One region of the Paenibacillus sp. p3-SID1389 genome, then DNA from elsewhere that is predicted to be linked to it. Evidence: riboswitches for the same ligand, from Rfam matches in the RefSeq annotation. Region 1 holds a riboswitch; each other region holds the start of a gene.
What was found. Region 1 has a riboswitch for thiamine pyrophosphate ahead of M3G15_RS05910 (ECF transporter S component). Riboswitches for the same ligand answer to the same signal wherever they lie in the genome.
Positions count from the first base shown of each region.

Region 1 (10,004 bases):
TGCTGAATTCCAGCATGTACCGAGGGATCCCCACGCGCAGAACTGGCCAAGAGTGGATCACAGGGTATGAAGAAGCGGCGCGGGAATATGGATTAACCCCCGTTTTCTTGCGTCTTGCTGGCATCGATCCGGCAGGGGCCAGATGTGTCGCGTATGTTTATAATGGCATCGAATACGTAGAGCAACAGCTGCCCTTGCCTGCGGTGATCCATAACCGAGCGTTATACCCCAGACTCGCAGCTCGAAAAAGACTCCAATCCCTGAATGCCCGGGGCATCACGATCTTTAATACGACCAACCGTTATGGAAAAGACTTCATCCACCGCTTGCTTTGGGGCGCTCCTCACTTGCGGCCGTACCTTCCGGCGGCGATGCCGTTAAACTCCGGCAACTTGCGGAAAATGATGTCCCGCCATAGTGACCTCATCCTAAAGCCGATCCGCGGCTCCGTTGGCCATGGCGTAATGCGATTGCGATATATGCCGTCGTCAGGGTGGGAACTCACTTATGCTTCGCCACTAGGCAAGCAGCAATGGAGGACGGTTCGACTGCACCGGGGACAACTGCCGCCCTGGGCCCGGCGCATGCTACGGCGTACGCCGTATCTCGTGCAAGAGCGTATTCCGCTGGCGGAATACGAGCAGCGCCCCATCGATCTGCGGATCACCGTCCAGCGGGGCGGCGGAGGCGATTGGAGCGTGACCGGGCGCTTCGCCAAAGTCGCTGCTGCAGGCAGCTTTGTGTGTAACCTCGCCAGAGGCGGCGAAGCCCTTCCCGCTGAGGAGCTGCTGGCCAAAGCGCTCCCGGAGCGGATCGTCCCGGCGGCCCTTGCTCACGTCAATGAGCTTGCCCTGACCATCTCCCGCTATCTGGGCAACCGTCTCCCGCATCTCGCCGACCTGGGGCTGGACATTGGCTTAACCGCAAGCGGGAAGCCTTACTTTATCGAATGCAATGGGCGTGACCAGCGTTACGGCTTTCGAAAAGCCGGATTGCTGGATGCTTGGAAGGATTCGTATCGTCAGCCGATGGCTTACGCCCGTTATTTGTTAGACCAATCGGACCGGGCCTAGCCAAATGACCAAAGCCCAAAAAAAAGGGCAGATTCCTCTCCACAGAGCAGGCTGCAAACCGCCTCCGGAAGGAATCATGCCCTTTCGTTTCATAGATTTAATGATAACGGACATCCGCAATGTGAAATGGCGGGTACAAGACCGCCAGCAAGTAAGCTGCAGCCGCAAACAAGGCGATGAGCAGCAATGTCAGCACATCGTACCGGGAATAGGAAGTCGGGTAATAATACGTGCGCGGCCGATTCCCGTCGAACGCTTTCGCTTCCATGGCGACAGCAACGCGATGGGCCCGCCGGATGCTCTGGGATAGCAGCGGCACAGCATACAGCTTCGCATGCGCGACAAGGCCGGGCAGTCCGCGCGGACGGCGAACGCCGCGGATCAGCAGCGCATTGCGTCGGACAAGCAGCTCCTCCCAGACCATGGGAAGTAGCCGGACCGAGGCCATAAAGCTGTAGGCGTATTTTGGCGGCAGCTTCGCCTGCTGCATCAGCGCGTAAAACAAGGCGACCGAAGGAGTCGTCAACACGAACAACAGCCCTTCGGCGGCAAAGGCCACCGCTTTAAACCCGATATGAATCCCCCGGTAAAAGCTTTCTTCGGAGATGCGGAACAATCCCCACGACCACCAAATTTCCGTCCCTTTGCCAAACAGAATCATCGTCGCCGCTGAGGAGGCAAAAATCAGCGCAAAGGGGAACAGAAGCAAGGCGACTTTCCAGGGCTCATATCCGCTGAACAGGAACAGCAGGAACGTAAACAAGATCGCCTGATAAAAAATAAAATCGAGCCGGTGCGTAAATAACGTCAGCAGAAACAGCAGGATCATCAACGCCAGCTTGGCGGCCGGATTCGCCTGGTGCAGCCAAGTCCGCCGCTTCGGGGTCAGAAAACGTCTCATCTTGATATCACCGCCTCTGGACCGGAACTCCCGTGTTGTTTGATTTTCGCGGAGGTGGTATCCGCTCCCCGTCCGGCCGATCCATTTGATCCAGGTGACTCACCGGCACCTGCCGGAGATCGATCCACCCGCCGGGTCAACCGCTGCGACGTTAGCCGTCCGTCCCGCACCTCCCAATGCTGGGTGGCCACCTGCTCCGCAATCCGCTCTTCATGGGTAACCATAAGAATCGCCGTCCCGCGCCGGCGCAACGCCTCGCATAGCTGCAGGATGGCGAACGTGTTCGCCGCATCCTGGCCGAAGGTCGGCTCATCTAGCAACAGCAGCCGTTGCTCGCGCACCGCAGCCGCAGCCACGCTAAGACGCCGCTTCTGGCCCAGCGACAACTGGTAAGGATGCCGCATCTCCAAGCCGGTTAGACCAAACTGCTCCAGATACGCCGTCACCCGACGGTTCAGCGCATCGCCGCCAAGTCCGTCCTCCCTCAGCGAGAAGGCGACTTCGTCCACCACCCGATCGGCGACAAACTGAAACTCCGGATTCTGGAACACAAATCCGATCTCACGAGCGGTCGACTCCAGCATTCGTCTGCGGGCACGGCGGCTGAGCTTCCCTGTCTCGATCCGCTTTCCCTGCAGCACGAATGCTCCCTCTGATGGCAACAAGCCGATCAGGCTGAGCAACAGCGAGCTTTTCCCAGCACCGTTAGGTCCTGTGATCGCAATCCAATCCCCGGGATACACGGCGGCTTGCCCGACTTCAATCACCGGCCGCCCTTGCCGGAACCCGCAAAAATCGGTCAGTTCCACGGCGGCAGGTCCATCCAATCGCCGTTCATCTTTCACCGGCTCTAGCAATCGACGGCCGGCTTCGGTGGCAAAATACGCCTCCCAGACGCCGGGATACCAGATCCCAAACTCAATGAGCTCGGAACGGTACGTGTCAAACGCTACGTCCGGTGCCCCCTCGCCCAGCACCTGCCCGTCCGGTCCAAACAACACGACGCGGTCAACGAGACCCAGTGCCGTCAACTCCTCGATCCGGTGCTCCACGATAATCAAGGTGCGATCCTCGGCCACCTTGGCGATCGCTTGCCAGATTTGCTCGCGGCCCTGCGGGTCCAGCAAAGCCGAAGGCTCATCCAGCAGCAGCACCTCCGGATCGCCAAGCAGCACCGATGCGAGCGCCAACCGTTGCTTCATCCCTTGGGACAGCGAATCGATCGGCACATGGATCTCAGGCAGGTCCAGGCCCACCTTGGCCAATGCGGCCTGCATCCGCGCGGGCATATCCTGCTTCGGCACGCCTAAATTTTCTAAGGCAAAAGCCAACTCCTCATCCACATAAGGCATACAAAACTGCGTATCCGGATCCTGGAACAGAAAGCGCCACGACGAGGGAAGCTGCTGCGCGGACGTGCGCATCGGAATCTCTACCAAGTCTGGAATGATGCCGCTCAGCACCTGGAGCAGCGTCGATTTGCCGCATCCGCTGGGACCCAGCAGCAGCACATGCTCCCCGCGCCGCACCGAGAAATCCAAATCCTTAAACACAAACCGGTCTTCACCCGGGAACTTGAGCCGCAGCTCCCGGACCTCAGCTGCCGTCGTTTCCTTCCGCATCAGTCATTCAACGCCGCATAGTCTTTCGGATCAACCGGTCGCAGCAGCGTCGTAACCCCTGTCGCCTCTACGGCCTTCACGACGGCATAAGCGAAGTACCCGCAGATCAGCGCCGAGCTGACGGCCCGCATCGCATATTTGGCGGTCAAGAGCCATGGCTCGTAATCCTGCACATATCCGTAGAAGAAATCCGGGATAACCGAACCCACGGCAGCTCCGATCCCGGCTAATGCAGCAACGGAGCCGGAAAATTTCCGATACCGGAACGCAGCGAACACCAGCTCCGCCCCTAAGCCTTGCAGCACGCTGTAAAGAATCAGCTGAACTCCCCATTCGCTGCCGAACAAAATTTCCACATGGGCCGCAGCGACCTCCGCGATCAACGCCACCCCCGGTTTGCGGATCAGCAAGAACACCAGCGTTGCAGCCAGGAACCACATTCCGTACACCAGTTCATCGGCCTGGAAGAACAGGGGGGAGAACAAATTGTACACCGAGCTCCAGAAGTGATACACCACGCCCAGCACCAACGAAACCAACACCGTCACCAGCACATCGCTTAGCTTGAGGCCACGCCCCGTTCTTTTTTGAACAACCTCCGACATCTTCATCTCTCCTCTTGATCATTTGGTTTAAATCCTCGCATCGTAAAAAAAACCGCCTGAATAAGCTCAGACGGCGGTCAGGTCACGGGGGCGCACGTAGGCACAAAAAGTCCCGGACGATCGATTCTCTACGCTGGCATTATCCAGATCAGATTAACGGTCCGCGGCGCAATATGCCGCTATCTCAGCCTGATTCGCTCAAGCCCCCGTATCCCTATGCGATTGATATAAACATACACCAACTCCGCCCAGGCATCAAGCCTAAATTTGTACAAATCTGTAAACTAGGAGTTACCCGTCCTGTATTGATTTCGGCCTGATTCTGTGTCAAGATAAGCGGAAGTGGCAACGAATTCATCAATACCAATGCAGCATTACTGGACAGACTAGGAGGATGCGATTTGGCCGCGACATGGATGAAATGGATGACAGAGCTCTCCTCCCGGAAATGGTTATCCCGGTTGATGGGCAAGTTCTCCCATTCGGGGGTTAGCCGAGCAATGATCCCTTTTTTCGCAAAATCGTATGGCATTCCGCTGCATGAAGCGGAGAAGGAGCTTCGGGAATATCGCACGTTAAACGAGTTCTTCACCCGCAAATTAAAGCCGGGCATGCGCCCGCTGCACGCGGAGCCGGGAGTGATGATCAGTCCAGTGGACGCGCTGATTACGTTTATGGGCGAGGTGCAATCCGGCACGATCTTGAACGTCAAAGGACAGGATTATTCCTTGGAAGCGCTGCTGGACGGCTCCCCTCGTGTAGAATTGTACAAACACGGTTACGCCTTTGTTCTTTATCTGAGTCCTACCGATTATCACCGGATTCACGCACCCGTGACGGGCAAGAAGCTGGAATGCGAGCACATCAAAGGCCGGGCCTACCCGGTGAACGATTTTGGCATGCGCCATATGAAGAAGGTGTTGTGCCGAAACGAACGCTTGATCACTTACATTTCCCACGACTATGGGGAAATCGCCCTCGTGAAGGTCGGCGCGATGAACGTGAGCAGCATCCAGTACACCGACCCTTCGGCAAAATCCTGGGAGCAAGGCGACGACCTGGCTTATTTCGAGTTTGGATCCACCGTCGTTCTGCTCACCCAGAACGGCACCTTCACCCCATTGCCTGAACTTGCGCCCGGACAGAAGGTACGGATGGGCGAAGCGCTGGGCTGGTTTAACTCCGCAAAACCAAGCTAATTCAGTGATCATCGCCCGCCGGCTTCGGCCGGCTCTTCCCCTTTATTGCACCGTAATGCTGCCGATGGAAGTCTCCAGCGCGACCAACGGCCCTCCGCCGCCCCGCTCGCTTCGTCCCTTCGCGGCTCCAATGACTTCGCCCAGTTCGCTGGACGTTTCGAGATCGCAGGCTAACGACGGATCAAGCGTTGCCGTGATGCTGCCAACATCGGTGATGGCTTGAAGCTGACCGCCCGTATCCAGCGTGAGAATATCTAGATTGATGCTGCCGGTGGCTGTACGGATCGATGAATCCCCGGACAGACGGGCATCCTCGACCCGAATCGACCCGACCTCTCCCTTCAGCCGGTAGGTTCCCGTAAGCCCGCTCGCCGCGATCTCCCCGACATGGTTCGTGACTTCAAACTCCTGAATCCCGGCAGGGACCTCAACGACATAATCGATGCGGAATTCGGTAAAATGCAGCTCCTTCTGCGCCCAATCCCATAAATTTTGGTCCGGCGCGCCTTTGGCGTGCACGCGCACCTGAGCCGTATTGCCCTGAGAGGTGACGGTCACCTCGCTCTGTTCAAACAACGTATCCAGCTTCTCCTTACGTGCCGGCAGATCCGCGGCCTGGATGGTCGCTTTCACCACGATCTGATCGGACGTGCCTTCCTTCAACTCAAGACGCCCTACGGCATTCTCCAGCTGCAGCTTGCTGGCGTTGCCGATGGCTTCGCTTGTCGAAAGGTCATGCGAGCGTCCCGTGAACGTCAAATCGTCCTTCCACTCGTCTGCGGCCAGCGCCACCGACTGCTGCACGGATGCCGCGGTCTCGCTAATCGATTGGCTTATTGAATCAACGGTATTCCCCAAGGTCTGCCCCCATTGCTGCTGCAGCGTTTCATTTTCCGCCGGACCGCAACCTGAAGCCAGGGCCAGAAGTACGGCCGATGCCGCCAGCCATGCGATTTGGGATGTACGTTTCTTTCGCATTTTCGTCCTCCTTCTATTTCCATCTATCCTGAGCTTATACCAAGGTTCCCGGGAACCACCACAGGCGCGGGACCGGTTTGCTCCCTAGACTTTGGTCAAGGAGACGGTTCGCAGGGCAAGCGGAAAAACCGCCGAGCATGAAGCCCGGCGGTCGATAAATGAAGCTTATTTAACTTTAGGGTGGGTTGGGTTAGATTAGAGTAGCCTGCTTAGCGGATTTCGGACGGGCTTTTTCCCGTATATTGTTTGAACTGGCGACTGAAGAAGAAGATATCCCGATACCCCAGCGCATCCGCAACCTCGGTCACATTCATGCCGGCATGCAGGAGCAAATGCTGCGCCCGGTCGATCCTTGACTTGATGATGTAAGACTGCACGGACATCCCGATAATTTCCTTGAATTTAATCGAGAAATAGCGCGGGGATAAGCCCGCCCGGGCAGCCAAATCCTGCACTTTGTGGGGAAGTCCGGGATGTTGCAGCACATAATTCGCCACTTCATGAATCACTTCATGCAGTTGGTTGCTGACCTTCTTCTCCACCGGCACTTGCCGCTCCTCCCGCAGCAAATGGATCAACAGCTGCTTGAGAATCAGCTGGGCCTCCTCCTCGGCGGCATAGGCTTTCATCAAGAATAAACGGACGTAACGAGACAACATATATTCGAAATCCAGCGTATCCTCCAGTACGCGGTAGGGACCCGGCACTTCCGTCACGGGCTCATGGACGTCGAAATGAATGTACGTCAGCACCAGCGGTTTCTGCGGGTTGTGCGTGGCACTGGTGTGATCCCCTTTTCGGAACAGGAAGCAGCTGCCTTTACTGACCGGAATGGGTTGGTCGTTCAGGACCACCGTACCTTCACCGCTCCACACATAGAAGAGATCATAATTCTGCAACGGCTTCTCCCGCTTGTGCCATTTCCAACCGGGTTCGCATACGATTTTGGCGAATGCCGGCTTCAATTCAAATGATGATGGTGAAACGTGAAGCATGTCCTTCCCCCCCATAAAAAAACTACAAACGCATCATTTTGCCTGATCCGTACAGTATCCTGCCCTCCTATTTTAATAACGAGGACAAGTTTATCACCTTTATTATACCTTTAAAGCGCACGGGTTTAAATATCCCCCCAGGCCGCTTTCATTCGAAATACACCCTCAAATGTAAATTGGTTCTTTTTTCTTGTCAATTTCCGGCGTAAGCTGAATGTCAAACAATCGGAGGGGGAACCATCCATGCGCAGAAAAGAATTTAGCATCACAGAAGAGGCGGAAATTCGCGAGTTTTTGCAGGAGATGAGCTTCGGTTTTCTCGGTACGGTAGGCGAGGACGGCTGGAGCCGGGTCACGCCGCTCAAATTCGTTTATGATGGCGAGCATTTCTATTTTCACGGAAGTCTGGCCGGAGAGAAAATGAAGCAGATCACTCGGGATCCGCAGGTCTGCTTCACGGTAGCCAAGGAGTATGCGATCATTCCGTCGTGTTTTACCGATCCCAAGCTGGCCTGCCCGGCCCACCAAGAAAAATAAGCCAAATCCGTTGTGATTTCACCGTGACGTGCCCGAGTCGAAATGATATAATGTTAGGCAGTTTAAGACGTTACTGTCCTAAAATATCAAACCGATTTGGAAGGATGAATGTGATGAACCCACTCGCGGAGCAGTTAAACGAGAGCGTCAAATCCGGCAACCGGCACGTGTATGACATGCTGTCCACGCTGGGCAAGGAAATTTACTTCCCGAAGGAAGGCATTTTAAGCCAATCTGCCGAAGCTTCAGCCCACGCTAAGAAATATAACGCTACGATCGGCATCGCTACCGAAAACGGCATCCCGATGCATCTGGCAGCGATTCAGGACACGTTGTCCGCCTATAAACCGCAGGATTTGTACCCTTATGCCCCGCCAGCAGGCAAACCTGAGCTGCGCAGCGTATGGCGTGACAAAATGATCCAGGAGAACCCGTCGCTCGAAGGCAAGAGCTTCGGCCAACCGATTGTTACCAACGCCCTGACCCACGGGCTCAGCATCGTCGCCGACCTGTTCGTTGATGAAGGCGATGTTGTCATTTATCCGGACAAAAACTGGGAGAACTACGAGCTTACCTTCGGCATTCGCCGTCACGCCGACATCGTGAATTTCCCGCTGTTTACCGAAGACATGACCTTCAACAGCGCCGGATTGCGTGAAGCGCTGCTAGCTCAGAAGGACAAAGGCAAAGCGATCGTTATCTTGAACTTCCCGAACAATCCAACCGGATATACGCCGGGCGCCAAGGAAGGCGGAGAGATCGTAGCTGCCATCCAGGCAGCGGCCGAAGAAGGAATTAATGTGGTCGTCGTGACCGACGACGCTTATTTTGGGTTGTTTTTCGAAGATTCCCTTCATGAATCATTGTTTGGCAAGCTGGCAGGACTGCATCCGCGCATTTTGCCGATCAAAGTGGACGGCGCAACGAAAGAAGAATACGTCTGGGGCTTCCGCGTCGGATTTATTACTTACGCCGCCGAAGACCAAGCGGTGCTGACCGCATTGGAACAGAAGACGTTGGGGATCATCCGCGCCACGATTTCGAGCGGTGCCCATCCTTCGCAGACGTTTGTGCTTCATGCCCTGAAATCTCCGGAATTTACCGCCCAGAAGGAAGAGAAATTCCGGATTATGAAAGGCCGGGCCAATAAAGTCAAAGCCTTGCTCGACAGCGGCAAGTATGGGGACGTTTGGGAATACTATCCGTTTAATTCCGGCTATTTCATGTGCCTGAAGCTCAAGACGGTTGCGGCGGAAGCGCTGCGCCAGCATCTGATCCACCAGTACGGTATCGGCACGATCGCGCTGGGCGAAACCGACCTGCGGATCGCCTTCTCCTGTATCGCGGAGGAACATCTGGAGGAACTGTTTGATCTGATCTATCAAGGAGTCCTAGACCTGCAGGGCAAATAGGCGGCGGGTCCGTCGGAGAACGGCACATTGGCCCACGCACGCCAGCCCCTCTTCTCATACAATACGGTGTACTATCACAATACACCTAAATGGGAAAGGGGAATGAAGATGAGTGGAATTGAAGAAGCAAGAGGCGGCTACGGGGGCGGCTACGGCGGCCTGTTTACGAGCACGGGTGTGATCCTGGTTCTCTTTATCCTGTTGGTTATCGTTAGCCGCTCCATCCTGTATTAATCTGCTGAATAAAAAGTTTCCAAGCAAAAACGGACCGTTCCCGGGTGGGGGACGGTCCGTTCTAGCTATTCCTCGTCTTCGTCCTCCTCGCGCCACCTGCGCTTCCAGGAAGAACGCATGCCTATCGCCAGCAGCAAGCCTGCGGCCATGGAACCAAACGTCAAAAGGGCATCACCGCCCGGTATGACGGCCATCGGCAGCCATAGCAATACCGTGATCGCGAACAGCAATCGGGAGCTTAATCGAAGCGTCGCCGTCTTCCGTGCGCCGGCAGGCAATGGATAGAAGGAGGCTGCCGGTGAGTCCCGATGGGTTTGGCGTAAGGCGGCTAGCTGTATGCCCGACAGGAACACAAACAGCAAGTGAATCGCCAGTCCGAGCCAGGATTTGTCATTCCATCCCGTCAGCACCATGCCCAGCAGTGTTAGGCGAAGCAGGATGCCCGACA
Region 1 is NZ_JALXVO010000009.1:58,155-68,158, forward strand. It holds gene M3G15_RS05895 (YheC/YheD family endospore coat-associated protein) at 1-1,073, shown strand, start outside; gene M3G15_RS05900 (energy-coupling factor transporter transmembrane component T family protein) at 1,171-1,974, opposite strand; gene M3G15_RS05905 (ABC transporter ATP-binding protein) at 1,971-3,596, opposite strand; gene M3G15_RS05910 (ECF transporter S component) at 3,596-4,201, opposite strand; TPP riboswitch at 4,310-4,421, opposite strand; gene asd (archaetidylserine decarboxylase) at 4,603-5,400, shown strand; gene M3G15_RS05920 (DUF4097 family beta strand repeat-containing protein) at 5,443-6,378, opposite strand; gene M3G15_RS05925 (helix-turn-helix domain-containing protein) at 6,588-7,373, opposite strand; partial or broken gene M3G15_RS05930 (pyridoxamine 5'-phosphate oxidase family protein) at 7,617-7,895, shown strand; gene M3G15_RS05935 (aminotransferase class I/II-fold pyridoxal phosphate-dependent enzyme) at 8,024-9,322, shown strand; gene M3G15_RS05940 (YjcZ family sporulation protein) at 9,431-9,556, shown strand; gene M3G15_RS05945 (ABC transporter permease) at 9,622-10,004, opposite strand, start outside.

Region 2 (10,004 bases), on a different contig from region 1:
GATTAAGCAAATTATTAGCCAAAATAACTTTTTTCTTTCGGGAAATAAGGAACGTCGACTCCGAGACGGGAGAGACGAATGACGACACAGGTTTTTTAGGGGGCAGAACGGTTGACTGTTTTTAATGAGTTCGTCGACGATTGGTACATGGACTATAGCCCGGAAGCCGTGAAGTGGTTTAACCTGCTGGTGCGCAAACATCCGGAAACCTATCACCATAGTATACGGGTTGCTATGCTGGCAGAGAAAATCGCCGAGCCGCTGAAGATCACCGGAGCTGAGAAGGACATGCTGGTCCGCGGGTGCTTTATGCATGATATCGGCAAAACGATGATCCCCCGCGCGATCATTGAGCAGCGGGAGCCGCTGACGGAGATACAGTGGAGGATCATTAAGCTGCATCCGGTCATCGGGGCAGAGCTGGTAGAAGCGGATCCTGCGTTTGGACCGGGCATTGCGGATATCGTCCGCTGGCATCATGAGCGTTGGGACGGGGCGGGGTACCCGGATGGGCTGAAGGGGAAACAAATCCCCTATAAGGCGAGAATTTGCGCGGTGGTTGACGCCTTCGATTCGATGACATCGGACCGGCATTACCGGGAACGGAAGCTGACTATGGCTGAAGCCAAGCTGGAATTGCACCAACATCGTGAGACCCAATTCGATCCGGAAGTAGTGGATGCGTTAATGGAGCTTTCCGATGAAATGCTGAATATTTACTCCATTATGTAATCAGCGGATATCAGGGGGAATGGACATGGAAAAAAGGTCCTGGAGCCGTCCCGTTACTCCGGAGGAACTGGAGGAAGCCAACCGGACAGGGAGGACTTTGCTCTACCTGCGCGTGACCTTAATTCCCGATTGTACACAGAAGCTGGAGCGATTCCGGCTGATTGACATGAAGTTAAGCGCCTATGAGCAGGTGCTGGACCGGACGCCGAATCTCTCAGATCCGGCGGAACCTTTAGAATCCATCGAATCGGTGACCTGGCTGATCGCCTTTGCAGGGGAAGCCAAGCATCTGCAACGATGGGTCGAACTGATGCTGGATGTGGATCAGGTGGAGGTTACTGAGGTTGCGATGGATTTCTAGCAGCAGGAGGAAGTCTGATTCAGACTCCTCCTGCTGCTGTTTTGCGTTGTTCCGCCGCCATCATGGCCGCAATCTCCCGTTTTAATCGCATAAAATCGGGATCCTCCGTCATTTCCTCGCGCCGCGGCCGGGGAAACGGCACCTGAATGGTATGCAGCACACGGGCTGGCCGGTTTGAAAATAAAACAATCGTGTCCGAGAGCATCAGTGCCTCCTCGATGCTGTGCGTAATCATCAGGACGGAGCGCTTATTCTCTTCCCAAATGTCCAGCAGCCAGCGCTGCATTTCGCTGCGCGTTAAGGCGTCCAGCGCACTAAACGGCTCGTCCAGGCACATCACTTCCTGGGGGGCGAGCAGGCCCCGCAGGAACGAAGCTCGCTGCTGCATGCCGCCGGATAACATATGGGGATAAGCCCGTTCAAACCCGCTTAACCCGGCTTTTTGGAGCCAGTGCTGGATGTCCGCACGGGAGCTCCGGCTTCCGGCCTCGGCGATTTCCTGCGCCAGCACGACGTTCTCCTCGATCGTCCGCCAAGGGAATAACGCCGGCTGCTGCGGCACGTAACTGATATGTCCGCGCTGGCCGGTGACTGGGCGTCCCTGAAGGAGCACTTCGCCTTGATCCGGCGCAGTCAGGCCGCCGATGACGTGAAACAGCGTGCTTTTGCCGCAGCCGGATGGGCCGATGATCGACACGAATTCGCCGGCCGGCACCCGCAGCGAAATGTCTTGAAGGACCGGGACCTCCCGGCGTCGGTCGCGGAACGTTTTATGGATCTGCCGGACCTCCAGCGCGGGGATGGCGTTATCTCTATGCGTTGATGCTTCGCTCATGAACCAAGCCTTCCTTTCCGTAAGCTGCCCTATCTCCGGTCGTTCGCCGGTTTATAGCGGACAAGCCATTTTTCCAACAAAGCGACGCAGGCGAACATCGCGAGGCTGATCGCCACGATGATGGCGATGGCGACAAAGATCTTATCCGTGCGGAACGACGCCTTCTGCAGCATCATATAGTAGCCGATGCCCTTGTCCGCGCCGATCCACTCGGCAATGACCGCCCCCATGACGCTGTATGTTGCGGCGATTTTCACCCCGGACATGATCGAAGGGATCGCGTAGGGCACCTCCAGCTTGCGGAAAATATCCGCCTTGGACGCACCGATCATTCGCATATAATCGAGCATCGCCCGATCCGTGCGGCTCAGTCCGTCCATGGCCGCCACGGCGACAGGGAAGAAGCAGACGAGCGTAATGACGATAATCTTCGGCAGGATGCCAAATCCAAACCAGATCATCAGCAGCGGCGCCAGCGCAATGGTTGGCACGTTTTGACTTAGGATGATCAGCGGATATAGCGACGCCTTCAGAAACGGGACATAATGCAGGACAAACGCCGTCAGCAAGCCTACGAGCGTCCCGATGGCAAAGCCGATAAGCATCAGCCGCAGCGTCGCCGCCGTGTGTTCCCCTAAGCTGGCCGCACCGGCAGCCGCTTCACGACCGATATCCACCGGGCTGGGGAGAATCCACTTCTCGATGTGGAACCAGGCGGTAGTGCCCTGCCAGATCAGCAAAAACAAGATGACCGCCACGAGGGGCGGCCAGATGCTGTGCCAAAGGCTGCGGAGATTCATGGCCGATATTTTTCAATCAGCTTATCCATGCTGACGCCTTTGGGATTGTACGAAATTTTAATTTGCGAAATGATGCCCGTACTGCCGAACTCAATGACGGCTTCGTTCATTTTCTTCACGATGGCCAGCAGCTCGTCGAGATCCCCCTCCATGGTCGTCTCCAGGGGGTTCACCTGATATTTGACCCCGGATGCTTGAATCACTTCAATGGCCCGGTCTACATAGGGAATGACGTCTTCGCCGTTGGGTGTCTTCGGAATGATCTGAATGCTTAATAACGCGTTTGGCATGGGTGGGTTCATCCTTTCGAATAGGGATTTGGCATCATTGGGTTAAAGTATAGTAAATTATTCGCTTGGCAAAAACTCGTTGGTAAAAGCGGCATCTACGTCAAGCGGTTTTTCCAGCAGCTTGCGCTCAAACATCCAATCGGAGTAGTTCTGCCACACTTCTTTCTTCTGCTCGCCCCAGCGCGGAGCATCGTCCTTGTATTTCGGGCTCAGCCATTTTTGACTGGCCACCACCAGGTCCTTGTCGAGATCCGGTACGGCTTTCAACAGGATTTGCGCCGCTTCTTCCGGATGGTCGATCGCATAATTGTAACCTTTAGACACGGCCCGCATAAAAGCCTTTACCAGCTCGGGGTTGTCCTTGATCGTCTTCTCGTTTGTCACGAGTACCGGGGTGTAGTAGTCCAGCTTCTCGGAGAAATCCTTGACATACAGCATGTCGATCGGCTCGCCCCGCAGCTCGGCCTCAATGCCTGTCCAGGCGTAGAAAATCCAGGCAAAATCAATATCCCGCTTCACCGCCGTAAAATAATCGGCATCCCCGATATTAACGAATTTCACCTTGTTGACATCAGCGCCTTGCAGGTCCATGATCGATTGGATCACCGCTTGTTCCACCGGAGAGCCCCAGCCGCCGTAGGCTTTGCCTTCGAAGTCTTTAGGCGATTTAATATTCTTGTCTACGGGGGCAGCGAAGCCGGACGTATTGTGCTGAATGATCGCGGCAATCGAGACGAGCGGGACGCCTTGGATCCGGCTTTGCGTTACGTTCTCCTGCACGCTGACGCCAAACGGCACCTCTCCGGAGGCAACCATCGCCTCAGCACCGCCGGAACCGGGCAAGAGAATGTCCACATTCAGCCCTTCCTCGGCGAAATAGCCTTGATCCTTGGCGACGTAAAGCCCGGTGTGGTTCGTATTCGGGCTCCAGTCGAGCACAACTTTAACATCTTGCAGCTCTGTGTTAGAACCTTGATTTGGTGCGGCGGCTTCGGTATTTTGCCCGCTTGGGTTTCCGGCTTTCGCCTTCCCGGCGCTGTTCCCATTCGCTCCGCCGCAGGCGGACAATATCAGCAGCAAGCAACCGAGAAACATGGCCAGTGCGGTACGTACTTGAACTTTCACGACTTCTACTCTCCTTCGTTGGTGTAGATTTCCGCAGCTTGTTCTTGGTATAACCCTGGATGTGCGTCCTTAAGCGTAACTTCCAACTTCCGGATACAAAAAAACGTCCCGGATCCGGGACGCAATAGGCAATGGAAATGACATGTAAAATAAGTTCATCACCATGGTATGGCTCCCTACGCTGGCATTATCCAGATCAGGTTGAAGGGTCAGTATCTTGAAGGGATACACTCTCAGCCGGCCAATTCCAGCACCCCTGAACAATATGACTGCAGATTACATCTGTCATTATAGTTTTCGCCAACTGGATTTGTCCAGTCTTTCCGGACCAGCTTGCAAAAACCAGGGGATTTGCTTTTTATCTGGCAAAAGGATATAATGAGTTCAAATCATGGTTTTGAAAGAGGATATCATTCACGCATTGAAAAGGGTGTCACTTTATAAAACTGGAACTTTTTTCAATGTGTGAATTTTTTTTATACAAGTGGTGCATGTTCAATAAGGGTCAGCCTTTATTGAGCGACTTCTGTTAAAAAAATGAATCATGTTAATCTTGAAACAGGAGGTATTCCCCATGGAAACCGGAACAGTGAAATGGTTTAACGCTGAGAAAGGTTTTGGCTTCATCGAAGTGGAAGGCGGAAATGACGTATTCGTTCATTTCAGCGCAATCACCGGCGAAGGCTTCAAAACCCTCGACGAAGGCCAACGCGTACAATTCAACGTGGTTCAAGGCAACCGCGGCCCGCAAGCCGAGAACGTTGTAAAACTGTAAGTTAGTTAGGAACTGCTCTTAATGCGTGCTCGCATTAAGGGCAGTTTTTCTTCGCGAAGATCATTCATGAGGTTAATTTTTCAGAAGTCCGCTTCTGATGGTACATATAAAGCTGCAACAATTACATCGATTCACCTGGTTGGAACGTTCACCTTGAAGAGGAGGGGAATTTATGAACTACCGTAAAAAGACGTTAGAGGAAATTCCTGAGGAAAATACGCCGGTATGGACCTGCACTAGCGATGACTGCAACGGGTGGATGCGGGACAATTTCACCTTTGAATATAGCCCCGTATGTCCGCTCTGCTCGTCCGAGATGGTCATGGGGATGCGCATGCTCCCTCAACTGAGCAATCCAAGCTCCGATCAAAGATCGTCGTCCAAGAAGGCATAGGCGAAAGCTGCTGCCGGAATCGGAGAGCGCGGTGAGCAACAACAGCCGTATTCGCTTCATGCGAGTACGGCTGTTGTTGTATTCATCCGGGTGATAGATTGGAAAGTGATGCAAAAATAAAATCTCCATAAAAGGATTGCATCTATATAGAAAATTTAATATGTTTGAGGTGCTGCAACGGTTTCGTGAATCATGAGGAGGCGGTATTCCCGGTCATTGCCCGGTATTGCTTGAGCATATACAGCCGCCAGCGAATAATCATGCCGTAAGCGAGCAGGAAGAACAGCGCCGCGGTTTGCATGACGGAGACGTATTGTTCTACGGCCTCATGCAGCAAGAGACGGACGACCAGCAGTCCAATCAGGATAAAGATAAAGCTGCGGGAACGTTCCGCGTAAATTTCGCCGCCGATGTTCTCGAACTTGGTTGTCCGAATCAACGGATAGGAGAACAGGAGCCAACCGAAAGCGAAGGCGATTACGCCCCACAGGAGAGGAATGTGCGTTTCCGGCACAACAAACATGAAGAGGCCGGTTGTCATTCCTAGCGGGGGAATGATGATTTTCTTCACCGTGACAGGCCGACGACTGGCTTTCAGACGGATAAACAGAACAGCGACGGCCATGGCCATTGCACCAACGGTAAAGGCGGCTTGCATATAAGAGGGATTCATTAGGTTCATAGAGGTTCCCTTTCTGTAAGTATATAGTATGTATATATTGAGTATTTAGCGAAATGGAATAAAGTGACTAGCGAATAGCGATTCGCGAGAACATTATAACATACTCGTCTGCACTTGTTTCAAACTTGGTAAGGGAAGGGGAAGAAGGAAGATGAATAGCGAATTAACGGTCGCCGTCCATTGCTTGTTGTATTTAGATTCCAAGGAGGATCGCATGGCCAATAGCGAACAGATCGCCTGCAGCGTCGCGACCCATCCGGCCCGTGTACGTAAGGTGCTCAGCCTGCTTCGCCGCCACGACCTGGTGACGACGAAGGAAGGGGCCCGCGGCGGGTACTTGCTAAAGTGCGAGCTTTCGCAGGTTACTCTCGGCGATTTGTACCGCATCTTCGCTCAAGGATCGCTGCATCCCAACTGGTGTTCCGGCAGCGAACACTCTTCCTGTAATATCTCCTCGAACATCCCTGCCGTGATGAACCAGATCTACAGCGGGGCAGAGAAACAGGTGGAGATGTTTTTTGATCGGCTTCCGTTGTCTGAAGTGAAGCAGATGCTGGATGAATTTGAGAAAGAGAAGGAAGAGAAATCGGTGAGCAAGGAAGCTGGACCGAATTGGCACTTTTTTGTGGGTTCTTATGCTGATCGCGGGGAGCCCGGAATTTATCTCTGCGAGCTGCAGAGGGATACCGGCGAGATGCGGGTTATCCACGAGACTGCGGGCCTCACCAACCCTTCCTTTGTGACCTTCGATGCGAAGGGTATGCGATTGTATGCGGTAAGTGAACAGACCGAAGGGCAGGTTGCTGGATTTGCGGTTGATCCTAAGGATGGGAAGCTGACGATGTTGCACAGCGAACGGGCAACGCATGGGGCCGACCCGTGCCATCTGGCTTTGAAATGTGGGCGGGATCCGTTTTTGCTGGTCGCCAACTATTCCAGCGGGCATGTGAATGCCTTTGCACTGGAAGCGGATGGGTCGTTAGGGGAAATGACGGCCCTGATCCGCCATGAGGGAAGTAGTGTAAACCAGGAGCGCCAGGAATCGGCTCATGCTCACAGCATTGTGCCTAGCCATGATGGACGGTTCGCCTTCGTCTCCGACCTGGGAACCGACCAGATAGTGATCTATCGGTTGGAGTGCGGACGGCTAGTAAAGCACAGGGTAACCCATTTGCCGCCGGGGACAGGTCCACGGCATTTCGTGCTCCATCCGTCGGAACGGTTTGCTTACGGCATGAACGAGTTGAACAATACGATGACGGCATATACTTTCGATCCGGTGGAGGGGCGGCTTGAGGCGATCCAGCACGTCAGCTCCCTGCCGGATGATTTCCGCGGGGAAAACTATCCGGCCGATATTCACTTCTCGCCGGACGGACGTTACGTATACGGCTCCAACCGCGGACATGACAGCATTGTCCGTTTCCGCATCGATCGGCACACCGGTCGCCTTGAGGACCCGGAATGGACGAGTGTGGGGGGCAGCTGGCCGCGGAACTTCGCCGTCCTGGACGACTATGTGCTGGTGGCGAATCAGTACAGCGGCAATATCGCCGCCTTGCGGCGTGATCCCGAGAGCGGCAGTCTGACGCCTGCGGTGCATAGCTTGAGTATCAGCAAACCCTCCTGCATTGAACCGCTGCCGGCAGACTTTGCCGTGGGTAAGCAGCCGGCAGGTTCCATGTGAATCAGAAGCTTCATCTCATATCCAAGCGGACGAAGGATCCGATCCAGACACCCGAAGGCCTGCATTTTGCCGGTCTTCGGGTGTTTTGCATTGTCTGGAAGGGAGGTCCGCAACCCATGCCGCAGCCTGTACCGGCTATAAGGGAGGCTTATAAAAAAATTGATTTTTTTGCATAAAAAGGTTTGACATTTCTGGGCTGCCGCATATAAAATAACACCATAGCATACTAAACAGGTAGGAATAATTAAAAATGTTCTCACCGTACGGACGGAGGAACGCTCTACTTGCCTTGGCAGACACGGGTAGTAGCTCGGTTTGACCGTAGGGGGTGGGGCGTTTCTCCGTTTTCCGTTGTCAAGTGGTTGATACGGTGGATGCCTGCCCTGCCCTAGTAAAGCGAGAAAAGAGTATGGGGAGTGATACGATGAACAGAAGGTTGAAGCAAGGGGTTCTGATGAGTCTGGCATTGATATTGGTTGGGGTCCTGGCGGCTTGCTCGTCCAACACGAGCGGCGGCAACGATGCGGCCAGCGCGGCAGCCGGGAATTCCGGCGGCGGGGAGAAGCCCAAAGCGGTGGAATTGCTGAACGTATCCTACGACCCGACCCGGGAATTATACGAAAATTATAACAAAGCTTTTGCGGCATATTGGGAGAAAGAAAAAGGACAGAAGGTCACCATTAAACAGTCGCATGGCGGATCGGGCAAGCAAAGCCGGGCTGTCATTGACGGGTTGAAAGCCGATGTGGTTACCCTGGCGCTGGGATACGACATTGACGCCATTGCGGAAACCGGGCTGATCAATGAAGGCTGGCAGCAAAAGTTCGAGCATAACAGCTCGCCCTATACCTCCACGATCGTATTTCTGGTTCGTAAAGGCAATCCCAAAGACATCAAGGATTGGAACGATCTGATCAAGGATGGCGTTGAGGTGATCACGCCAAACCCGCAAACCTCTGGCGGGGCGCGGTGGAATTACCTGGCGGCATGGGGATATGCCCTGCATCAAAACAATAACGATGAAACTAAAGCACGGGAGTTCGTGCAAGAGCTGTTCAAGCATGTTCCGGTCCTCGACAGCGGGGCGCGCGGCGCTACTACGACGTTCGTAGAACGTGGACTCGGCGACGTGCTGCTGGCTTGGGAGAACGAGGCCTGGTTGTCCGTGCAGGAGCTGGGGCCGGATAAATTCGATATCGTCTATCCGTCGGAGAGCATACTGGCTGAACCGCCGGTTGCCGTGGTCGACAAAAACGTAGATGCAGGCGGCACCCGCGAAGTCGCCGAGGCTTATTTGAAATACCTGTATTCGGAAGAAGGACAGAAGATCGCTGCGGAGAATTACTATCGCCCAACGCTCGACAGCGTCAAGGCGGAGTATGCCGACAAATTCCCGGAGATCAAGCTGTTTACGATTGAGGAATTTGGCGGCTGGGCAGAAGCCCAAACGAAGCATTTCAATGACGGCGGCATCTTTAACCAAATTTACGTACCGCAATAATACGAACCGACCGTAACGAATCGGAGGCGAAGAATATGCACAGTAGCACCGCAAAGCGCGGCGTTCTGCCCGGCTTCGGGCTGACGATGGGATTTAGCGTGCTGTACCTCAGCTTGATCGTGCTGATCCCGCTTTCCGCCTTGCTGCTGAATTCTACAGGACTAACCTGGGAGAAATTTTGGGATATCGCAACCGACCCGCGCGTGCTTGCTTCATACAGAGTGAGCTTTGTGACCGCGGCGGTGGCCGGATTGATCGATGCGGTGCTTGGGCTGCTGCTGGCCTGGGTGCTGGTCCGGTACGATTTTCCCGGCAAAAACATTTTTGATGCCATGATCGACCTTCCTTTTGCCCTTCCGACGGCGGTGGCCGGGGTTTCCCTCACCGCGATCTATTCGGCCAATGGCTGGATCGGTTCCTTGTTCGAACCGCTGGGGATTCGCATCGCGTTTACGCCGGCGGGCATCACGCTTGCGCTGATGTTTATCGGCATCCCGTTTGTTGTGCGCACCGTACAGCCAGTGCTGCAGGATCTGGATGCCGAAGTGGAGGAGGCGGCGGCCACGCTTGGCGCTAGCCGCTTCCGCACCTTCCGCCAAGTGGTGCTGCCGGAGCTGCTGCCCCCGATGTTAACGGGGTTTGCGCTCGCGTTTGCCCGCGGCATCGGCGAATACGGCTCCGTTGTCTTCATCTCCGGCAACATGCCGATGAAGACGGAGATCGCCCCGTTGCTCATCATGTCGAGGCTGGAGCAATTCGACTACGCCGGGGCGACGGCGGTTGCGCTGATGCTGCTGCTGATCTCGTTTGTGCTGCTGCTGC
Region 2 is NZ_JALXVO010000036.1:37,495-47,498, reverse strand. It holds gene M3G15_RS14885 (HD-GYP domain-containing protein) at 112-732, shown strand; gene M3G15_RS14880 (hypothetical protein) at 758-1,093, shown strand; gene M3G15_RS14875 (ABC transporter ATP-binding protein) at 1,113-1,928, opposite strand; gene M3G15_RS14870 (ABC transporter permease) at 1,958-2,728, opposite strand; gene M3G15_RS14865 (MTH1187 family thiamine-binding protein) at 2,725-3,018, opposite strand; gene M3G15_RS14860 (ABC transporter substrate-binding protein) at 3,076-4,113, opposite strand; TPP riboswitch at 4,299-4,411, opposite strand; gene M3G15_RS14855 (cold-shock protein) at 4,718-4,918, shown strand; gene M3G15_RS14850 (cold-shock protein) at 5,091-5,312, shown strand; gene M3G15_RS14845 (CcdC family protein) at 5,503-5,994, opposite strand; gene M3G15_RS14840 (beta-propeller fold lactonase family protein) at 6,146-7,681, shown strand; gene M3G15_RS14835 (sulfate ABC transporter substrate-binding protein) at 8,106-9,182, shown strand; gene cysT (sulfate ABC transporter permease subunit CysT) at 9,218-10,004, shown strand, end outside.
Region 2: it holds a riboswitch for thiamine pyrophosphate, as region 1 does, so the genes downstream of both, M3G15_RS14860 (ABC transporter substrate-binding protein) here and M3G15_RS05910 (ECF transporter S component) in region 1, are expected to answer to the same signal.

Region 3 (10,004 bases), on a different contig from region 1:
TTGCCAATCGACATTGTTGCGGAACGAATCACACATCCCTCCGTGGCAGCCAGCCAATCCGGTTCCGGCCTGTACCGCCGCGGATACGTTATTAACCAACTCTTGAGCGATCGTTCCCATCGTCCACACCGGGACAATCAGATCAAGACCCAGGAGCTTTTCTGCATCGGCAAAAGCCTCCAGCGTATCGGAGACCTCCACCTCAAAGGCGTGCTCTCGCAAAACGCCAGCGAAGATGCCAGCAACCTGCTCCGGCTCATGTCCGTCCCAGCCGCCCCAGACGATTAATGCTTTTTTCATTTCTCGATTCCTTCTCTCCTGATAAATTGTTTAAAAAGCTAACGGACACCAGAGACGTTATCGACTTACGCTTGTACATCTGCGAATTCTAACGGACTGAGGAGACCTTATTTCGGGAAAAAGCAGCTGAACGTTCGCCACAATCGCTCCATAAGGTCATTGGAGTCCGTTACAGCGGGAAATAGCCGGGAAATAGACGAATAAGGTCGCTGTGGTCCGTTAGGCCGCTGGATGGGGAACACCGGATGTGGGATGCCGGATGGGGACCGATTCCGCAGGTCACCCCGCGGAACGGGTCGCATTCCGTGGACCCCAGCAGAATGTGCCGCATTCCGCAATACCCGCGGACCCACCTGCAATCCGGCGCGGCCTAAACGGCCACACCCCCATGACCCGGTGCCTATCACATTTCGGAAATGCCGACCCAGCGCCGCTCCGCAATCGAGCGTTCCACCGCTTCCAGCACGGCCTGGCATTGAACGCCTTCACGGAAGCTCGGCACAGGCCCACGGCCTTCGCGAATGGCCGAAGTCAGCTCCAGCACCTCGTGCGTAAACGTATGCTCGAACCCGATCGTGTGCCCCGGCGGCCACCAAGCTTCGGCATAAGCGTGGGCCGGATCGGTGGCAAGTACGCGCCGGAAGCCCTGGACATCGGCGTCGTCGGAGGTGAAGTACACCTCAAGCTCATTCATCCGCTCGAAGTCGAATTTCACGCTGCCCAGGCTGCCGTTGATTTCAAAAGCATTGGTCGAGCGGTGGCCGGCGGCAAACCGCGTTGCCTCAAAGCTGCCTAGCGCGCCGTTGGTGAACCGGGCCAGGAACAGCGTGGCGTCATCGACCGTGACCGGCCCCTTCGGCGCATCTGCGCTGCTTTTGGCGCTAAGGCCGGTCATATTCTCAGCGAGCGGCCGTTCCTTGATAAACGTCTCGCTCATGCCGATCACTTCCTGGATGTCTCCAACCAGATAGTGGGCCAGATCGATCAGATGGGCCCCTAGATCTCCATGCGCCCCCGATCCAGCAATGTCCTTCTGCAGCCGCCAAACCAGCGGGAAGGACGGGTCCATGACCCAATCCTGCAGGAACCAGGCCCGGAAATGGTAGATCCGGCCAAGCCGGCCGCTCTGTACCAGCTCCTTAGCCAACCGGACAGCCGGCGAGAAGCGGTAGTTGAAGCCAACCATATGAGCGACGCCGGCAGCTTCGGCCGCAGCAAGCATCTCCCGGGCATCCTGCAATGTAAGCGCTAACGGTTTCTCGCAAAAAATATGCTTTCCCGCCTGAGCTGCCGCAAGTGCGATTTCCTTATGGGCGTCGCTGGGGGCATTGATGTCGATCAGGTCGATATCGTCTCTGGCGACGAGCGCTCGCCAATCCGTGGTCGTTTCGCGCCAGCCCAGACGATTGGCCGCCTCTTGCACCGCTTCTTCGTTACGGCCGCATAATACAGCCATCTCCGGCTTTAAAGCGTCGGGGAAAAACATCGGCAGCGCCCGATAGGCGTTGCTGTGGGCTTTGCCCATAAACTTGTAACCGATCATTCCAACTCGCAGCGGGTTCATCGAATTCCTCCGTTTCGCGGGTGTAGTCAAAAGTTTTTTTAAATTTTACTTTTTCAACCCCATTATAATTAGATTTCCTTGCGATCTCTCGCCAGTTTATGCGTATGTATGGACAAAATATGCGTTTTCCCATTCTCTGCAGGTACCCGTTCAGCTATCGGGATGGGCGCAGGCTGGAAGGGACAGTGCCCCGCAGCTCCTTAAACACGCGGTTAAACGTACGAATGCTGCTGAAGCCGCACTCCAGAGCGATTTCCATAATACTGAGATCGCTGGTCAGCAGCTGATGTTCGGCGCTTAGGACGCGAACCGTGTTGAGATAAGTTTTGAAATTCATGCCGATGGCGGCTTTGAAGGAACGGCTGAAATGGGAGGGCTCCATGGAAAAACGTTTCGCCATCACCTTCACGTTTAATTCCTCCCGGTAATGGTCCTCGATATAGGACAAAATTTGCTGCATCCGCGCCCGGCGGGACTCGTACTTCTCCTTGGTGGTACGGTCCATCGGCAGCGTGTCCACCGCCCTTTGCAGACTGCCGCACAGCTTTAAGATGCCGGCTTTCAGCAGCAGGGGATAGCCAGGTTTCTTTTCGTCTTTTTCCCGAATTAGCTCGTCCAGGATCGTTTTCACTGTTTCGAGCCCCGGAGTACCTGCCGGAATAAAAGGTGAGGCGAAGCGAAAGTCGGACGGCCAGCTTTTTGTCATCGTGATCCACTCCGGTTTGCAGATCAGAATGATAATTTCCGACTCCAACTCTCGGCTGTCAAAATAGTGGATATCGTTGCTGCCGCAGATAACCATGTCGCCTTGCCGAAGCAGGCGGATTTCTTCATTAACCCCAATCCGGATGGTGCCGGAGAGGACATAAATAAACTCGATTTCAGCATGGAAATGAGGATAAAACGTAATGTTCGTGCTCTGGTAGATATCCATCGGAAGCTCGGGATCCAATTTCCAATTTTGATAGAACGATTTCACTTTTAGATCCCTCCGTGTCGTTAAAATCACATTCCCTCCTAAATGTACTGCATTTTGGCGGGAGATTCCTCTTTTTTGTTTCAAGAATAGATGGAAGAGCTTGGACATAGGATGAAATTGGGAGAATTCAAAAAATGGAAATGAAGGTGGCAATATGAATGATCGATGGGTCAAAATATTTCAAATTGCCGTTACCTACATCGGTACGGTGGTCGGCGCCGGTTTTGCTTCGGGACAATCGATTATGCAATTTTTTACCCTTTATGGCTCGGTTGGCGCCGCAGGGATTATCATTTCGACGTTGCTCTTCATGTGGTTGGGGACGAAAATGATGATCTATGCCCATCGAATACAAGCATTTTCTTACCAGGAATTTAATGATCATCTGTTTGGCCGCCTGTTCGGCAAGGTTGCCAACTTCCTGACCCTGCTGATCCTGCTGGGGGTTACCGCCGTAATGCTATCCGGTACCGGTTCGATCTTTGCCGAGCAGCTTCAGCTGCCTTATCAACTCGGGATCATCGTGAGTATCGTCTTGAGCTATCTGGTGATGACAAAGGGGATGAACGGTATCGTGGTTGTGAATGTGCTGGTTGTGCCGATGATTCTTCTATTTACGAGCTTGATTGCGTTCCGCGCGATTGAGCCGGAAGGTCTGTTCGGGATCAACGGCTTCCAGCTGCAACAACTGGAAAGTTACAAGTGGGTGCTGAGCCCATTTGTGTATGCTGCCCTCAACTTTGCTTTTATCCAGGCTGTGTTGATTCCGCTGGGGAGCGAGGTTCAGGAGGAGAGTACATTAAAATGGGGCGGCTTTTGGGGTGGTATCGGGCTTGGCTCTATGCTGTTGATTTACCATATTGCTTTGAATTCCCGGATGCCTGAAATGCTTAGTTACGAGATTCCGATGGCGGTCATCGTCCGCGACCTCGGCCCGTTTCTGCATGTGCTGTTTCTGTTAGTGCTCTATGGCGAGATATTTACGACCCTGATCGGCAATGTCTTTGGCGTCACGCGACAGCTGCAAAGCCTCTATCAGGTGCCCAAAAACATGACCATGCTGATCATCTTAGTTGCTTGCTTTGTGATTAGCCAGGCTGGTTTTGCTTCCTTATTAACATACCTGTACCCCATGTTTGGATATATTGGGATGCTGCTGCTTATTTTATTGGCGTTCCGGCGGTTGCCTCTTCGTTAAGCTTCCTGTTTCCATGTGCTGCTGAAAATATCACGGAACCGATTTCCCGGCTCGTTTATACTTAGGAAAATCGACTATTTCCCGAGCAATAAAGCTGGTATTTAGCGATTCGCAACCTGTAGTTGACAGATTGCCAACTTCGCTTGGTCGATCGGTGACGGAGGAGCAGCTATGATGGAGGCGGGGTGATGAAGAATATGGATTTTGCAGATAAGCTGCAGAACTATCGGAGACAAAAAGGAATGTCCCAGGAAAAACTGGCGGAAGCGATCGGCGTATCACGCCAAGCGGTTTCGAAGTGGGAGTCGGGTCAGTCATACCCGGAAACGGATAAACTGATCGCATTATGCGAATTGTTTGAGGTTAGCATGGATCATTTGGTCCGGGGAGTGCCAACGGAAAAAAGGGAGCTTCCTCCGGAATCAAATGGATCGGCGATGTTCCGCTATCGATATCACTATGAATATAAAAGTGAAAGAACCTGGTTTGGCGTACCGCTTCTGCACATCAATGTGGGGCGCGGGATGTACGTGGCCAAAGGGATCATCGCGATCGGCAATATTTCCATCGGCGCTGTCTCCCTGGGGCTCATTGCGCTTGGCGGTTTAAGTCTGGGTGTGTTGGCGGCGGGGGTGATAAGTCTGGCTGCGATTGCCTTAGCCTTGATTCTGGCGTTGGGCGGCTTTGCGGCCGGTTTCATCGCAGCTGGAGGGGCCGCTGTTGGTGTGTTGGCTTTTGGCGGATTCGCCGTGGGCGTGTATTCCTTTGGCGGCCTAGCGATCGCATCGAGGATTGCCGTCGGAGGTTATGCCAGCGGGCACATCGCCATTGGTGATGCTGTACGCGGAACTTATTCAATGGCGATCCCAGACGGCGAATTTACCCACGTTCAGGCCGAACAGGTGAGGGCTTTGATCAACCAGGAATACCCAAAGATGTGGAAACCGCTGACAGAATGGATCGTTTCATTATTCCATTGATAGGATAAGTAGATGAGCCGGACATTTCCCTAGATATTAGGGAGGGTCCGGCTCGATTGATGTTCGCCCTAGCTTTCAGTTGGGACTAAGATATCCCAGTCTTTAAACACAGGCTGCAGTCCGTTTTGATAGAGCATTTCCCGGATTTCGGCTACGCTACGCTCATCGGATATTTGAAACTGCGGGGTGCCTCCGCCTTGGGAATGGCCCCCAACTGCCGTGGATACGCCGGCTGACATCTTGGTAACGCCAAGGTGAACCAGCCTGTCGCGTAATCGGGCAGGCTCCCGGCTGGATAAGGTGATCCCGGCCCGCGGCAGAAAGAGACGGTAGACGAGCATCACCTGTACCAAAGCCCGATCGGTCACCTGGGCATCCGGTTCGTAATCTCCGAGAAAAGGGCGGAAGCGCGGAATCGATAAGCTGATCTCACAACCTGGATACTTGGTTTGCAAATAATCCGCGTGCATGGCGGCAAAGAAGGCTTCCTGTCTCCAATCGTACAAGCCAAGTAATGCCCCGATATTCACGGCCCGGTAACCTGCAGCACATCCGCGTTCCGGGGCATCCAGCCGATTTCGATAATTGCGCTTGGGGCCTTTGATATGGAGCTTGGCATAGGTTTCCCGGTGGTAGACCTCTTGGAATACCGTCAGGCTGTCTACGCCTGCCGCAGCTAGCTCCTGATATTCGGAGACAGACAGCGGGTTCACCTCAATGCCGATGGATGAAAAATAATTGCGCAGCACCTTCACGCAGTCTCTTAAGTATTCGACCGGGGAATCTTTGCGGGATTCACCGGTTAACAGCAGGATATGACGGATCCCGGTTGCCGCAATCGCTTCAGCTTCCCGTTCGACCTCTTGCATGTCTAATTTTTTTCGCGGAAAATCATAGATCGAACTAAAGCTGCAATACTCACAGTGGTTCACACAATAATCGGACACATACATCGGGGTAAACAATTGGATTACGTTCCCGAACTGGCTTTGGGTGATCTGCTGTGCCCGTTGGGCCATCTCCTCCAAATGTCGATCAGCCGCTGGTGACAGCAAGGCTAGCAGATCCTCCGCATCAAGCTTAGGCTTGCTAAGCGCCCGCCTTACATCTGCATCGCTGTAACCTTGAAGCCGCTGTGGAAAGGGGAAGCCTTCCCAGGATTGGATTTTGTCATAGAAGCTCATCCCTTAGGCCTCCACTTCATCCAGAAATCCGGTTAGCGGGGAAGAGGCTACCGCGTTTTGCTCCACCGGTCCCAGCCCGGCCAAATGAGCTAGTCTGCCGGCCACTACGGCTGCGCGGAACGCTTCGGCCATCCCCAGCGGATCACGGGCGGTCGCAATCGCTGTGTTCAAGAGGACCGCCGCCGCTCCCATTTCCATCGCTTCCGCCGCCTCAGACGGCTTACCGATGCCGGCGTCAACGATCACCGGCAGGCCTGCTTCCTCGATCAGGATCTGAATCAGTTCCTTCGTCCGCAGACCGCGGTTACTGCCAATCGGTGAACCGAGCGGCATGACGGCAGCGGCTCCTGCATCCCTTAGCCGGAGAGCAGCCGACAAATCCGGGCTCATATAAGGAAGGACAACGAACCCTTCTGCGGCCAATACCTCGGTTGCTTTAATGGTTTCCACGTTGTCTGGCAGCAAATAACGTTGATCCTGGATGACCTCCAGTTTAATCCAATTGCCCATATCCGCCGCTCTGGCCAGCCTTGCGATGCGGATTGCTTCTTCTGCGTTGCGGGCACCGGAAGTGTTCGGCAGCAGCGTCATATGTGGAGGAATATGATGCAGCAGATTTTCCTCCTCCCAATCGGGATTCACTCTTCTTAAAGCGACAGTGATGACTTCTGCTCCTGAACGTTCGATCACTTCGGGAATTAAGGTGTTGCGGTTATATTTGCCAGTACCGATAAAGAGACGGCTGGACAACGCCTTGCCGCCTATATGGAATAAGTCCTGCATAGGATCAACCTCCCCCAACAAAATGGACTAGCTCAATACGATCCCCATCCGATAACGGGGTCACGTCATAGTCTTCCTTTCGTACAACTGTACCGTTTAGTTCAACCAACAGCTTTCGGTCCTTCCATGGGGGCTCTGCTAATAAATCGGCCAGTGTGACACAGCTTTCGTTGATCGTCGTCTCTTTCCCATTCAGACGAACCTGCACGTGGTTCACCTCCTTTCCAGCCAAGCTGCTTGCATCGCCTTGCGGTAAGCTTGGGCTTCTTCTGCCGGGTCCGGTGCATGAAACAACCTTGTCATGACGGCAATCCCTTGAGCGCCGCAGCGGATGATCTCTCCCGCTTGATCCGGTCGGATGCCTCCAATGGCGATCATCGGAACCGGGCAAGCCTTCGCCGTAGCAGTTAATGCCGCCAGCCCTCTGCCGGGAAGTCCGGGTTTGCTGGAGGTATCGTACACATGTCCGAACAGGCAATAATCCGCTCCATCTACGGCGGCCTGCACTGTTTCTTCCACCGAATGAACCGACCTGCCCAAGCGCATCCCGCTGGCTAACGGACGAGCGGAGTCCACCGGAAGACTATGGCCGGCTAAGTGGACATTCACTGCCCGCGCGGCCAAGGCCACGTCCAGCCGATCGTTCACGACAATTTTGTTCAGCGGAATGCCTGATTCGAACATTTGTTGAATGATCTCCAGCTGACCTTTCGCGGTGAGCTGCTTATCCCGCACATGAATGTAATCCAAGTAGGGAAGGGCCTTGAGGGATACCCTGAGCAGTTCGGATACGTGGATGGGAGAGATGGAGATCAGATGCAGTTCGGGTGCGGTTAGCGTTAATTTTTGGCTCGTCATATTCATCCCCTCTCAGGTTAGAAATCCAATGCAAAAAAGCCCCCTCCGTAAGGAGGGGGCTAAGTTCAGCAACAGAATGTATAAGCCTAAATAGACCTATTTTCCGGTTCATGTATGCTTTACTCTCCACTTCCCTACGCAGGTCTTAACCCGTTCAGGTTCAAAGGGTCCGAATCTTTCGATTCATCTCAGCCTTGCGGCTCCCCTAGTGTCGATCGATTTAGAATTGTCATGTTTACTATACACGGGGATCCAGATAATTACAACCGTTGAATTGGATTGGTGTTAAGCTGCCTGCTTTAAGCCGTTTCCAAGAAATTTTCATGAAAATGTCACGATTTATCGCAAAAATAGCCGTTTTGTGATGTTTAATTAAATTGAAGCGAATTAAAAACATCCTCTATAATACGGTCGGAGCTTGATTGGGGAGTGATGAGATTGAAATGGACGATTGGTTTACGCAATCTCAAGACAGGGCTAGCCATCTGTTTGTGTGTGATCGTTGCAGCGTTATTGCGCCTGGAGTATCCTTTTTACGCCGCGATCGCAACGATCATTTCCATGGAAAATTCGGTCACCAACTCATTTACGGCCGGGAAACATCGGACGATGGGGACGTTTGTTGGGGCGATCGTGGGTGCAGGTTTCGCCATGATTGAGCCTGGGAACGCGGTGTATTGCGCGTTAGGCGTCATCGTCGTGATCTATGTCTGCAATTTGCTGAAATGGAATAAGTCGATATCCATCGGGTGTATCGTTTTTTTAGCCATTATGTTAAATCTTCAGCCGGGTGAAAGTCCGATTTTTTATGGGATTAACCGGATCACGGACACACTGGTTGGTATTGCTGTTGCTGTGATCGTCAATTTGGTCGTCTTCCCCCCTAAGCATGAGGCCGATTTGGAAAAGGCGCGGAAAGCCGTCGCTAAGCGGATGGCCGATTTATTCGGGCAGATCACGACGTGCCGGGAAGTCGTCGATTTGGAGAGTTTTCGTGCGGAGCTAAGTTGCCTGGAGAAATATTATCAGCTTTGCAAAGAGGAATTCCATCTGACTCGAGATCTCAGCGAATCGATGGAGCACATCGGCAAAGAAATTGAATCCTATCGCCATATCTATGAGCATTTGGTGATTTTGCAGCAGCTGCTTGCCGAGCATCGACTGTTGCTGGTCGAGGCCGATCATGAACGGAGCGACTCAGCAGAGGTAGGAAACCGTAGTGAAGAGCAGCAGTACAAGATCGAAACCGTCTATGAGTACCACGCGGATTGGATATACGCTGAGCTGCAGAAGCTGGGATTACCGCTTCCGATTAAGGAGCGGGGTCGTTTCCAGACGAAAGCGGAGCTTAAAATATCGTAACGTGGGTATGGTGCCTACGATTTTCTAACGAACAGGTAGAAAGGGGATGTCCCAAGAGCCGTTAAAGGCTTCTGGGGCATCCCTGCTTTTTTAAGCAAAATAGTGTCCTGATGGCACCAAGAAAACCGAAATGGGCATCAGCCTCTTCCGGTGTGATGCTGACCACAGGCACGTTTAATTGCCGCCCGATGACAGCAGCGATTTCGCGAAGCTGAATGCCTTCGTCGCCGGCACCAAGCAACCGTGAACCCGCTGGGGCGGACTCTACATCCGCTAGTATGAAAAAGAAGGGTTGCTGGATGAGATTGATGAAAATCAAAGGCTTTTAGTGGATCAGAGCCCTCTTCCAGCCATAGCTCATATACCAAGAGATTCGCGGGAAAAAGATATTTAGTAAAGCAAGAAGGACAAATAAAAATAAAAAGACTCCCATTACTAACCTTAAAACACAATACGTTAAGTATCGGAAATTGTTTCAAGGATTGTTTTTATACAGTAAAAAAGGAGTGCACTAGCAGTTTTTGGCCTGTTAGAATCTAAAGGAGAAGAAAAGAAGGAGTCCTACGATGATGACGAGAGTGGTCCAAAAGCCGCCTTTTGCTAAAGCGTCCCAATCTCCGATTTCAGCACGATTCATCGAATCCGCAAAATTGATGAAAGGCTTACGTTGATACTCTTTAAACTTTTCTTTCTCTTGTTTCTCCCACATATTCACTGTAATCCCTCCCTATGGGTTACCCTTTAACATTAGTATACTTGGAACCGCGTTGAAGAGCATTCATTTTTTTAAATTGAG
Region 3 is NZ_JALXVO010000041.1:645-10,648, reverse strand. It holds gene M3G15_RS15840 (ThuA domain-containing protein) at 1-300, opposite strand, end outside; gene M3G15_RS15835 (hypothetical protein) at 546-674, shown strand; gene M3G15_RS15830 (Gfo/Idh/MocA family protein) at 704-1,864, opposite strand; gene M3G15_RS15825 (AraC family transcriptional regulator) at 2,019-2,843, opposite strand; gene M3G15_RS15820 (YkvI family membrane protein) at 2,998-4,041, shown strand; gene M3G15_RS15815 (helix-turn-helix domain-containing protein) at 4,230-5,021, shown strand; gene thiH (2-iminoacetate synthase ThiH) at 5,090-6,205, opposite strand; gene M3G15_RS15805 (thiazole synthase) at 6,209-6,988, opposite strand; gene thiS (sulfur carrier protein ThiS) at 6,993-7,196, opposite strand; gene M3G15_RS15795 (thiamine phosphate synthase) at 7,202-7,846, opposite strand; TPP riboswitch at 7,961-8,063, opposite strand; gene M3G15_RS15790 (FUSC family protein) at 8,285-9,208, shown strand; gene M3G15_RS21780 (DUF6199 family natural product biosynthesis protein) at 9,534-9,641, opposite strand; gene M3G15_RS15780 (hypothetical protein) at 9,738-9,923, opposite strand.
Region 3: it holds a riboswitch for thiamine pyrophosphate, as region 1 does, so the genes downstream of both, M3G15_RS15795 (thiamine phosphate synthase) here and M3G15_RS05910 (ECF transporter S component) in region 1, are expected to answer to the same signal.